DNA from 3 places in the Paenibacillus sp. FSL H3-0457 genome. Region 2 is predicted to be linked to each of the others. Evidence: riboswitches for the same ligand, from Rfam matches in the RefSeq annotation. Region 2 holds a riboswitch; each other region holds the start of a gene.
The links. A riboswitch is a leader RNA that binds a small molecule or an ion and turns the genes downstream of it on or off. The one in region 2 is predicted to bind S-adenosylmethionine.

Region 1 (4,240 bases), 3.4 Mb from region 2:
GCATTCCAAGCTTTGTGGCGTATACAGATGGCCGCGAACTCGTACGGTATGTGAACAAGCTGCGCAAGTCGAGAGAAGAGATTGAGCAGTTCCTGGATCGCGCAGTTGAGGTGTACAACACGATCCATAAATGATAATAAAAGTATGACAGGTTCATGTTGTAAAAGGGTATAATAAAAAGAACGCCATTTCTCTTGAAATAGGGAAATGGCGTTTGTGTGTTCGACACGTCTATGTAAGAAACGTTTCTGTACATATCCCCAATGACCTGCGGGTCATTATTTCACCAGACGTTAACATTTTGTCACAAAGCGCGACGTCAATGAACATTTTATCCGGTATAATGAATTTAGTTGTGAAATAAGTGTCAAAGTACCGAAACAAGCGGAGAATAATTCTTCGCCATCTTAAACCAACAGCGGGTGAGAAAAAATTGAAACACTTAACTTTGTTTAAATGGTTAACCGTATTAACCTGTCTTGTCATGTTTCTGGCCACTTTTGGTGGAGGCATCGTAACCAAAACGGAATCGGGCCTTGGCTGCGGAACAGAATGGCCTTTATGTAACGGAAAACTCGTTCCCGCACATACTGTGGCTTCACTCATTGAATATTCCCATCGCGCTGTAAGTGCACTGGCTGGACTGTTGTCCATTGCCTCGTTTGTTGCTTTTCTGCGGTTTGGCAAGTCACGCCGTGACCTGCAATTGTTTTCTTTCTTAACTCTGGTATTTGTTATCGTCCAGGGAATCATGGGGGCTTTTGCCGTTGTCTTCTCCCAATCTTCAGCAGTCATGGCACTGCATTTTGGTTTTGCACTGATTGCTTTTGCCAGTTCTCTAATGATGGCGCTGGGCATAAGGCAGGAGGCAAAAGATGGCGGATTGGAGCGCCTGAATAAATACCCTCGGGTTAGCAAAAAATTCAGGAATCTGGTCTGGTTCTCCACCATTTACACATATCTCGTGGTATACACAGGTGCATTTGTGAGTCACACGGATTCTGCCGGCGGATGTTCTGGATTTCCGCTTTGTAACGGTCAGATTATTCCTGAGCTTTCGGGTGGGGTAGCGGTTGCTTTTGCTCACCGTGCAGCAGCTGCGTCGCTCGTGATTGTTATCGCGATCCTGGGTCACTTCGCTTACCGTAATCATCCGGACAACAAGGAAATGCGTACTCTGGGTGTGGTATCCGTTGTTCTTATTCTGATGCAAGTAGTCATTGGTATTTTCATGATGGTGACAATGAACCGTCCGGAAGTATACATGTTCGTAGCTCTTGCTCATATGCTGGATATCGCCATATTGTTCGGAGTCTTAACGTATATGAGTTTCCTGGTGTACAAGCTACATCTCCCGGCTAATCGTTTTTAAATATGAAAGTCCACCATCCAGTGATGTACATCATTGGACAGGTGGACTTTGTTTGATGTCAGAGGGATCAGGGCAACCTATGGCAAGCAGCAATTACACGGAATGAATGATGCTTCGTTTACGGTGATGAATTCTTGTTGATTTGGAAAAGAGGAGGTTAGATATGCTGCGAACGTTGTTGGGGGAAAAGCCACGTATAAACGAAGGTAAATTGAAAGCAGCGATGGACGCAATGGCGCATACGCTTGAGCTATTTCAACGACAAATGCATGTGGACCATGATCCCACGCATGACTATCGGAAACTGTATGTGTGGACTCAGGGACTCATCTCCTCACTGGATGAACTGGAGCAAAGCTGTTTCGCTGCTGCTCATTTTCGTAAAAAGGTCGTTGCAGGTTCAACGGATGATATGACGCCGACTGAAAAAGCCGAGTATGCACGTTATGTGTATTTCTACAAAGATGGCTTTATCCGCTGCTTTGCCATTCTGGATAAAGTCGGCACAGTATTAAATGAAATATTCCAGCTGAATACTTCCAATACCAAAGCGCATTTTTCTTATTTTACTGTGTTAAGGCAGTTCGACTATGCAAGGGAGCATCATGATCTTGCATTGCAATTAATACAGATCAAGGACTCTTATCGTGAACCGATGAGCAAGCTGCGCAAGCGACGTAATATGGAAATTCACTACATGAACTCAGAAATGCACGATGACCTGTGGCAGTTACACCAGACCTTGCAAGGTAAAGTGAAATTGGAGGATCTGAATCAGCATGTGCAGGAAATGCGTCAGGGCGTGGATATGGTCTGTGAAACATTAACAGCCTCTTATAGTTATATCAATAAAATATGGAAAAGAAATAATTCCCTTTGACAAATCGGAATACTTGGAATATACTGAGTTTCAATCGAATGTTACATGGATATAACTGATATTTCGGAAGTTACGTTCACATTATAAAGCATAAACTACATGAACTTATAAAATCCTACAACAACATATTTCTTATCGAGAGCGGCGGAGGGACAGGCCCGATGAAGCCCGGCAACCGATTTGTAATGACATGATACATGTATCATTCGTTATAGATGTTAGGTGCTAATTCCTACAAAATGGTGCAAGACACGATTTTGGCAGATGAGAAGGTATATTCTTTCACGTGAAGAGCCCTCTTTGTATCTGCAAAGGGCTCTTTTTTTGTACTTTAGGGGGAGTTTTCCTTTAGATCGGGTAAAGATACATGTAGGTGGTTGGAAAGGGGCAAGTGCGATTGATTGAATTAAAAGGTTTAACGAAAACGTACGGCAAAGGAACAAAATCTACAACAGCGTTATCCGAGTTGAATTTGAGCATCCAAAAGGGCGAAATCTACGGAGTGATTGGCCATTCCGGAGCGGGCAAAAGCACATTGATTCGCTGTATTAATTTGCTGGAACGGCCTACGGAGGGTGAGGTATGGGTTGACGGAATTAACCTGACTGAACTGAGCAAAACCGAATTGCAGCAACAGAGACGCAAGATCGGAATGATTTTTCAACACTTTAATCTGTTATCCTCGGCAACGGTATATGACAATGTAGCTTTTCCACTAAAACTTGTGAATACACCCAAGGAAGCCATTGATCGCAAAGTGAAGGAAATGCTCGCACTGGTTGGTCTGGAGCACCATAGCAGCAAATATCCGGCTCAATTATCGGGTGGCCAAAAACAACGTGTAGGGATTGCGAGAGCACTTGCAAGTGACCCAAATGTTCTTCTCTGTGATGAGGCTACTTCGGCACTTGATCCGCAGACGACAAATTCAATCCTTAAGTTATTACTCGACATTAATGAAAAGTACAACCTTACGATTGTGCTGATCACACATGAGATGCATGTCATTCAGAACATCTGTGACAAGGTGGCTGTCATTCATCAAGGTGGCATTGTGGAACAAGGACCTGTTACAGACGTGTTCCTGAAGCCGCAGCATGCGATTACGCGGGACTTCATGATGCGTGACCATGAAGCTGGACTTGCTCTGGAAGAGACCGCTCTGGCAAATGCAGGCGTTGAATTGCAGGCAGGTGCTGCTTCCAAACTTGTGAAGATATCCTTTCTGGGTAACAAAACGTATGAAGCGATTTTGTCTAGAACGGTACGTAAAACAGGCGTGGATTTTGCCATCCTGCAAGGTACAATCTCTACGATCAAACAGGTTCCTTATGGGCAGCTGACCGTTCGGTTCGAGGGTGATTCAAATGCGATTGATCGGACGATATCAGAATTAACCGCTGAGGGACTTGATGTGGAGGTGCTTCGTTAGATGGATTTTTCAACCGTACGTTGGGAAGAGGTTGGTAAAGCTTCCATAGAGACACTGCAAATTTTGGGTGTATCAGGCTTGTTTACCGTTATCTTAGGTTTACCGCTCGGAGTACTGCTGTTCATGACAGCCCGATCTGCTTCGATTAAGTCACGGGCAGTGTACACTATACTATCCCTGATTGTGAATATTTTGCGCTCAGTCCCATTTATCATATTGATTGTTGCTCTTATTCCATTCACTCGTATACTCGTCGGAACAGCTACGGGGGTGCTCGGCGTTATACCTCCTTTGGTGATTTCAGCAGCTCCTTATTTTGCTCGTTTGGTGGAGACGACGTTGCGAGAAGTTGATCGTGGTGTCATTGAAGCGGCACAGTCGATGGGTGCATCGACCGGACAGATTGTAAGACGGGTGTTACTGCCTGAGGCACTGCCTGGACTGCTTGCTGGTATAACGATCACCATTGTTACGCTCGTCTCCTATACGGCGATGGCGGGCATGGTTGGCGGTGGAGGTCTGGGAACACTGGCAATCAACTATGGATACTTCCGTT
Region 2 (4,240 bases):
AACTCCGCCGAGACTTTCGGCAAAAGCAATGAGTTGGATATGACGTAGCAACGGTTCAACATAACGTGCATCCTTCACTTTGAAAGAGAAGATACCTGTATTACCCGTGGATTGTTTGTTCTGTATCTCATACCCTGGATGATCGGATAGACCTGGATGATACACTTCAACCACCGCTGGGTGCTCAAGCAAGTATTTGGCAATAGTAAGTGCATTGTGCTCATGACGCTCCATGCGAAGAGCCAGCGTTTTCATACCTTTCATCAACTGGTAGGAGTCACTTGGAGATAATACCGCTCCAATGGAATTATGCAGGAACGCCATCTCAGCAGATAACGCCTCACCTTTGGTAATAATTAGTCCGGCGAGCACATCATTATGTCCGCCCAGATATTTGGTAGCGCTATGAATGATGATATCGGCACCCAGTTCAATCGGACGTTGGAAAAATGGAGTCAACAACGTGTTGTCAACAATGGTCAACAGGTTGTAACTTTTCGCCCAGGAAGCAACGGCTTCCACATCGGTGATCATCATCAGTGGGTTGGTTGGTGTCTCAATAAATACAGCTTTTGTATTCGGTTGACGAACCTTCTCCAGTGCTGCCAGGTCATTTGTGTCCACATAACTTGCAGTTACGCCGAAACGGGACAAGATGCGTTCCAGCAGACGATAGGTTCCACCATACAGATCCAGCGATACAATCAGATGATCCCCTTGACCAAACATGGCGAAGATCGTTTGCAGCGCGGCCATTCCCGAGCTACAGGCAAACCCTGCATCACCGGACTCCAGCGCTGCGGCAGCTTCTTCCAACACTTTACGGGTTGGATTAGTCGTACGAATATAATCAAACCCCGTGCTTTGTCCAAGCTTCGGGTGGCGAAACGCAGTGGATTGATAGATCGGAAAGTTAATGGCGCCTGTTACCGGTTCATTAATGGACCCAATTTGTGCTAAGCGGCTTTCGATTTTCAACTTGTTGTTGTCTTCCATTGCTGCATCCTCCTGTAATCTCGATTAGATTTGCGGGCCAATATCGTAAGGTGTTTCTTGATACACATAGTAATTGAGCCAGTTAGAGAATAATAAGTTGGCATGAGCGCGCCAAGTAGCTGGTGGCACACGGGAAGGGTCGTCATTCGGATAATAATGTCTAGGCAATGCGATATCCAAACCTTTAGCTGCATCCCGGTCATACTCCCACTTTAATGAGAACGGGTCATACTCGGCATGTCCTGTGGCAAAAATCTGTTTGCCGTCTCTGGTAGCAACCAGGAAGATCCCCGCTTCCTCGGATTCAGCCAAAATCTCTAAATTCTCATTCTTTTCAATATCTTCGCGTCTCACTTCCGTATGGCGGGAATGTGGAACGTTGAATACTTCATCGAATCCACGCAACAACGGAACATGTGGTTTATTGATGGTATGTGGGAAAACGCCAAAACACTTTTCATCAAGTGCAACCTTGGGTACATCAAAATGATGGTATAAACCTGCCTGAGAAGCCCAACATATGTGGAGGGTTGAAGTCACATTGGTTTTGGTCCATTCGAAGATCTCCTGGATTTCATTCCAATAGTTCACGTCTTCGAAATCCATCTGTTCCACCGGGGCACCCGTAATGATCATTCCATCGAAACGACGGTGCTCAATCTCATCGAAGGTTTTATAGAACAGATCCAAATACTCCTGAGACGTATTCTTCGACGTATGGGATTTGGGATGTACGAGAACGACATCCACCTGAATAGGCGTGTTTCCCACCAGACGAAGCAATTGTGTTTCGGTCGTTTCCTTTGTGGGCATCAGGTTTAATATAGCGATACGGAGTGGACGAATATCCTGCTGATATGCAGAAGTTTCATCCATGACGAAGATATTCTCTCCCTCAAGTACTTCTTTTGCAGGTAGAGTATCGGGTATTTTGATTGGCATAGTAAGTCTAACTCCTCCTTGTGCATAAATAGATGCAGCCACCCCTGGCTTGATGTCTTCACATCAATACAGTTATAGACTGCCTTGAGCTTGTAAAAACATTGAATTGCTCTTTCATCCAACGTTACAAACAACCTCAAGTTCCTTAGCGAAAATCACTGCTGAGAAGTCGGGGCATATGACAAAGACCTTCCTCGGATTTCGAGAAAGGTCATATGTAAAAAAGATATGCGCCTCTCTCATCTCTCAGTTACAACAGTGCCACTTGACACTTAGTCGCTGCAAGAATTAGCACCGTGCGGTATACCGCCGGTTGCCGGGTTTCATCGGGCCAGTCCCTCCACCTACTCTTGATAAGATTTCGCTGTATTAGATTGTAATTTAATATGGTTCACCGTCTACTTTATTACATTAATGCCCTCACGTCAAGTTGCAGTTCAATGTCTGCTTCCCAGACCGGAACCGTTCATCATCCGTTGTCATACACTGCCTCAGGGCGCGAAATAGACACATTTTTGCGCTTGAAAGCACCTTGTACCAGCGGTATACTAAACAAGGTGTTATAAACCCTTATGTGAGAGGTGACATATTAAATGGATGGCGACCCGAGGCCTGACTGGCAGCCGAATTCCGACAAACTGCATAGAGAATTGACATCAGCATGCCGGCAGCGGGAAGTGACTTCCGTTTGATTATATAGTGAACGCAGCCCTGATCTCCAGGCTCCGCTGCCGACCGGCTGATTTGTTCTTTTTGCGCCCATAATGATAATATCCGCCAAGTTGGCGGGTGCAGAAGGAGTAGATTAACGATGAAAATCCGGTTGGTAAACAACGGTGTATTTATTCCGGTGGACGACATTCAGCAGGCGCTGACTCCACCAGCGGAAGGATTTTACTGGATTGATGCAGACGTAGACGATTTGGCGTTACTTCAGCCGCTGTTCTTGATGCATGATCTGGCTGTGGAAGACTGTCTTAGTGACGAAGAACAACGTCCGAAGATTGAAATTTATGAGAACCATTATTTTATTGTTATTAATAGCATCCGTTTTGATGATGAAGAGATATTTCTACGTGCGGTTAACTTATTCCTTGGCAGACATTTCATTATTAGTGTTACAAAGCACAAGATCAGCGAATTGCGCACACTGAAACCCATCCTGTGGGAACAGGAAATCAGTACACCGGATCGTCTGCTATATTTGCTGGTTGACTTGATTGTTGATAATTATTTCACCGTAGGTGACCGAATTGAAGCACGGATCGAGAAGCTTGAGGAAGACATTCTGATGCACACCAAAAAGTCACATCTGAATGAAATTATCGGGCTACGCAGTGAGATTCTGTGGCTGAAAAAAGTGCTTGGACCTCAGAAAGAGGTCATTAACACCCTGAACAAAAAAGATCTGCGTCTCATCGATGATCAACTGCAAAAGTATTTCAGTGACATCTATGAGAATGCTGTAAAAATATCTGAAACCTTTGAGACTTATCGCGACCTGATGGGCAACTTACGAGAAGCCTACCAATCCAGTATTGCGAACCGGGCGAATGAGATCATGCGTGTATTTACCGCCATTACCACGGTCTTCATGCCGCTGACGGTCATTACCGGTATATACGGCATGAACTTTACGAATATGCCAGAGCTTAACTGGAAATACAGCTATTTTGTTGTGATTGGCCTGATGGTTACACTGGGCCTGAGCATGTTCTTCATTTTCCGCAAGAAAGACTGGGTATGAACTCGTATGAAATAACAAAGACGAAGCGCTCCTCCGGGAGAAACGCCTCGTCTTTTTTCATTTCTGATTATTAACCAACATTCTTCTCTGTCTCTGCGTGCCGACGGAAGCGGATTCGAATCATGCGCAGTCTTTCATAGACCTGCTCCAGACTTCCTCCATCGGGTTTCTCTCCTCCATACACCTTATGTAATACTGGCTTCAGGAACGTATCTCCCAGCTCCTCATACGCACTCCATACGGCCTCTTGTTCGTTCTCTGGCATCACTGCCAGCTCCACATCAAGAAGACAATCGGTGTCATAACCTTCATGATCCAGTGCCTCTAACAGCTCAACCAACTCGCGTCGGGATAATCCAGATCGATTAACAATCTCCTCTAACGTATGCCCTTCCTTCATGCCTTCAAGCACCTGCTTACGCGTGGTGAACTTATCAAGTTCCTGCTTGTACTTCTGCTCTCTCTGCTTGTATAACCAACTCTCATACTCTTCTTCCTTCAGCGCCGTGTATACCCAGTCCAGCGGGAATGTCGTTGAACGCTCCAGTCCGGTTG
Region 3 (4,240 bases), 3.0 Mb from region 2:
TTTCATAGTTATTGCCGCATTCGAAATCAGAGTTATGGCTGAAGTAACTGGGATGTATCTGCTCGAACGCACCCCCACCTGGGCGATTGTGATGGTCTTCATGTGGATCGGTGTATATATGATTTCAGGCGGGCTTGGCGTTATCGTACGCGTGTTTGAGATCATCCTTCCAATTACGATTATTATATTTGTGATTGAAATTTTGCTTAGTAATCAGCTATTCGAAATTGGCAATCTGAGACCCGTACTCGGTGATGGGGTCATGCCGGTTTTCCAAGGGTTGAAGCCTTCACTATTATCTTATACAGGCTATGAGGTGATGTTAATCATGACTGCCTATATGAAAAATCCGAAGAAGAGCAATAAAGCGATGACCTGGGGGATACTCATATCCACTATTATCTACTTGATCACGGTGGTGATGGTTATAGGCAGTTTATCGCTCGATGGCATCAAAACTCGAACCTGGCCAACGCTGGATTTGGTAAGAAGCTTCGAAATTCAGGGTCTGATATTCGAGCGTTTTGAATCCTTATTGCTGGTCATCTGGATTATGCAAATCTTTTCAACTACAGCAATTACACATTACTGCGCTTCAGTGGGTATTCGTGATTTGTTTCGTTCCAAAAAAATCAAAGGCATCATGTACGGCCTGCTTCCGTTCATTTATCTGACAGCAATGATACCCAAAACAGTGGATGATACTTTTGCACTAGGAGATATGCTGGGCAATGTGTCCGTATTTTTGTTTGGCATTTTACCTCTGGTACTACTGTTGTTAAGTCTGATTCGCAAAAAAGGAGGCAAGCATGCATGATTACATTTCGTATGTTGTTACGCTTAGCCACTGTATTATGCATTCTCTTAACGATATCCGGATGTTGGAGCAGTCGGGAGATAGAGGATCTAAGTGTCTACGTTGGTCTTGGGATCGATATCGGTAAAGAGACAGAATTTGAGAAAGACATCGCTACTCAGGGAGGAGCGTATTCCAAGCAGAACAATTTGACGGCCACGGTACAGATTGCTCCCGGTAATTCTAGCAGCCAAAAGAGCCAACAATCCGGTTCGCCTGCTTCTGGTAAAACGTCCTATTCCAATGAACAGCTTACTGGAGATTCCTTGCTGCAAATCTTTCGTCAGTTTGCACTGAGGCGAGATCATCCGCTCATCGGACATCATCTGAAGGTTATCGTTGTGTCCAAGGATATTGCCAAAAAGTATGGTCTGGATCAGCTACTGGATTTTGTACTTCGGGATAACGATATTCGTCCTAACTGTCTGGTGCTGATTAGCCATCATCGCGCTGTTGATGTACTGACTTCAGATGATCCTTCCCGGATTCCAGCCTTTTATCTTACAGGCATTACCAGTAATTCGTACTTGTCCAATAAAATCCTGGACCCCGTTCTACTCTCCAAATTAGATGCACAAATGCAATCCGGTTCCAGCTTTTTGCTCCAGAATGTACTGAACTCCAATGGAGAGGACAAATTCTCCGGTGCCAGTATATTTGATGGGAAAACGACCAAATTCATCGGGGAACTCAGCCAAACGGATCTAGAAGGGCTATCGTGGATCAGACCTAAAGAAAAAGGAGGTATCTTGAAGACATACAATAAAGCGGGGTTCACTGTTGTATATGAAATGAAGAAGAAAAAAACAACAATAATTCCAAAAGTGGTTGGCGATGATATTTCATTCCATGTGAAGACTGAATCCGAAGGCTGGTTGATGGAGGATTGGCGTGCTCCCGAGGAAGAGGAAAAAGGTGCGTATCTCAGGGAATTGGAAAAAGAATTTGCTGAACTTGCCGAACAACAGATTCGACAGTTGTTATACAAACTGCAGCATACCTATAAAGTAGATGTTGCGGATTTTCGGGATAGCTTGCGTATCAAAGAACCTAAAACATGGAAAAAAGTCAAAGACGATTGGGATAAAATTTTTAGCACCGTGCCGATCACGTATGAGGTAAAGACCACCATCACGAATCCGGGGTCTTCCACCGAATAGCGAGGTGTGCCATTTAATATTTAAATGTTGACACATTCATGATAGATCGCTATATTAGTAAAAAATCATTTTCTTATCCAGAGAGGTGGAGGGACTGGCCCTTAGAAACCTCAGCAACAGATCTGAAGGATACTGTGCTAATTCCAGCGGGTGAAAGCCTGATAGATAGGAGCGTTTGTTTTTATTTGTCAGTAACGGCGCACTCTTTAGGCAGAGTGGGTCTTTTTTGTTTTTTCTGGATGAAGAAGTAGGGGAGCAGCAGGTATGGAGAACAACAACGACAAAGGGCATTTTCAGCGGAAAATGCAGGCACGGCATGTGGTCATGCTCTCTCTCGGAGGAGTCATTGGAACGGGATTATTCCTCAGCTCAGGTTACACCATTCAGCAGGCGGGACCACTGGGAACCATTCTGTCCTACCTGATCGGAGCCATCGTTGTATATCTGGTGATGCTCTGTCTTGGTGAACTGTCTGTTCATATGCCAGAGACGGGAGCATTTCATAGTTATGCAGCCAAGTATATTGGACCGGCAACAGGCTACACGGTGGCTTGGTTATACTGGTTAACCTGGACTGTTGCGCTTGGCTCCGAATTCACAGCCGCCGGATTGCTGATGCAGCGCTGGTTCCCATCGGTGAACGTATGGATATGGAGCGCGGTTTTTGCACTGATGATCTTTCTATTCAACGCTTTAACGGTGAAATTATTTGCGGAATCCGAGTTCTGGTTCTCATCTGTAAAAGTAGTGACTATCGTAATTTTCATTATTATCGGTGGCGCAGCCATGTTTGGTATTATTCCCATGGCGGATTCTGAACCGGCTCCATTTCTATCGAATATTACCGCATCCGGGTGGTTCCCTCATGGAGCTACAGCGATATTGATGACCATGCTTGCTGTAAACTTTGCCTTCTCAGGCACCGAGTTAATCGGCATTGCCGCCGGGGAGACGGAGAACCCGGAAAAGACGATACCAAAGGCTATTCATACAACGCTGTGGCGTTTGGTTATTTTCTTCATCGGAACGATTATTATCTTGTCGGCCTTGCTGCCCATGTCGGATGCCAGTGTACTGGAAAGTCCGTTTGTAGCGGTAATGGAGCGGGTGGGTGTACCCTATGCAGCAGACATTATGAACTTTGTTATTCTGACGGCGATTCTCTCTGCTGCCAATTCAGGCCTATATGCTTCTTCACGGATGCTCTGGTCTCTGGCTGACAAAAGAACGATCTCTCCGTGGTTTGCCAAATTGACCAAAAGCGGAGTACCGCTGAATGCACTTCTGATTAGTATGGTGGGTGGTGCGCTGGCATTGCTGTCCAGTATTATTGCGCCAGGTACGGTGTATATTACGCTGGTTTCCATTTCAGGTCTGGCTGTCGTTGCGGTATGGATGAGCATCAGCGCTTCCCAATACATGTTCCGCAGACAATATATCCGGGAAGGACATGCGGTCAAAGATCTGGTCTACCGCACACCACTGTATCCGGTGGTACCAATTGTTTCATTTATATTATGTCTGGCTTCATGCATAGGTATTGCCTTTGACCCGACACAGCGAATTGCTCTGTATTGTGGGGTTCCGTTTATCGCATTATGTTACGCTGCTTATTATCTGACAGAACGTGTGAATAAGAAAAGAGGAAAAGTACATGACGCAAGCACAACAGACTAACCCCATAGAACAGATCCTGCGTGAACATCCAGTCATGATTCTGGATGGAGCGTTGGCTACGGAACTCGAACAGCATGGATGTGATCTCGATGATCCACTATGGTCTGCTCGTGTGTTGCTTGAGAATCCGGATGTTATTGTTCAGGTCCATGCAGATTATTTTCGAGCAGGAGCCGACTGTGCGATTACATCCAGTTATCAGGCGACGGTGGATGGCTTCCGCAAGAGAGGAATCGATGAACAGGCAGCACTTGAGCTGATCCGCAAGACGGTGGAGTTGGCTGCTCAGGCGAGAGATGCCGTATGGGCGGAAGTGCAGAGTGATTTAGTAGGGAGAGAAAGCTCAACAGGTCAGCTTGTAGAAGCTCCTTCGGTACGTGCCGAGACGGTGGAGAATGAGGAGCAAATAACAGAACGTACAGTAGATCACGAAGGAGATTGTCTTCGTCCACGTCCAATTATTGCCGGGTCCGTTGGGCCGTACGGCGCCTATCTGGCGGATGGATCAGAGTATGTGGGACATTACGCCGTGTCGGATGAGACGCTT

Region 1: it holds a riboswitch for S-adenosylmethionine, as region 2 does, so the genes downstream of both, MHH25_RS25205 (methionine ABC transporter ATP-binding protein) here and metA (homoserine O-succinyltransferase) in region 2, are expected to answer to the same signal.
Region 3: it holds a riboswitch for S-adenosylmethionine, as region 2 does, so the genes downstream of both, mmuP (S-methylmethionine permease) here and metA (homoserine O-succinyltransferase) in region 2, are expected to answer to the same signal.

Annotation. Positions count from the first base shown of each region.
Region 1 covers NZ_CP150283.1:5,679,436-5,683,675, reverse strand. The annotation lists gene MHH25_RS25220 (thioredoxin family protein) at 1-134, shown strand, start outside; gene MHH25_RS25215 (heme A synthase) at 434-1,372, shown strand; gene MHH25_RS25210 (Cthe_2314 family HEPN domain-containing protein) at 1,536-2,252, shown strand; SAM riboswitch class I at 2,382-2,523, shown strand; gene MHH25_RS25205 (methionine ABC transporter ATP-binding protein) at 2,650-3,684, shown strand; gene MHH25_RS25200 (methionine ABC transporter permease) at 3,685-4,240, shown strand, end outside.
Region 2 covers NZ_CP150283.1:2,040,554-2,044,793, reverse strand. The annotation lists gene MHH25_RS09275 (PLP-dependent transferase) at 1-996, opposite strand, end outside; gene metA (homoserine O-succinyltransferase) at 1,021-1,938, opposite strand; SAM riboswitch class I at 2,175-2,298, opposite strand; gene corA (magnesium/cobalt transporter CorA) at 2,750-3,685, shown strand; gene MHH25_RS09260 (HRDC domain-containing protein) at 3,756-4,240, opposite strand, start outside.
Region 3 covers NZ_CP150283.1:6,060,786-6,065,025, reverse strand. The annotation lists gene MHH25_RS26860 (spore germination protein) at 1-817, shown strand, start outside; gene MHH25_RS26855 (Ger(x)C family spore germination protein) at 814-2,016, shown strand; SAM riboswitch class I at 2,087-2,188, shown strand; gene mmuP (S-methylmethionine permease) at 2,281-3,693, shown strand; gene mmuM (homocysteine S-methyltransferase) at 3,671-4,240, shown strand, end outside.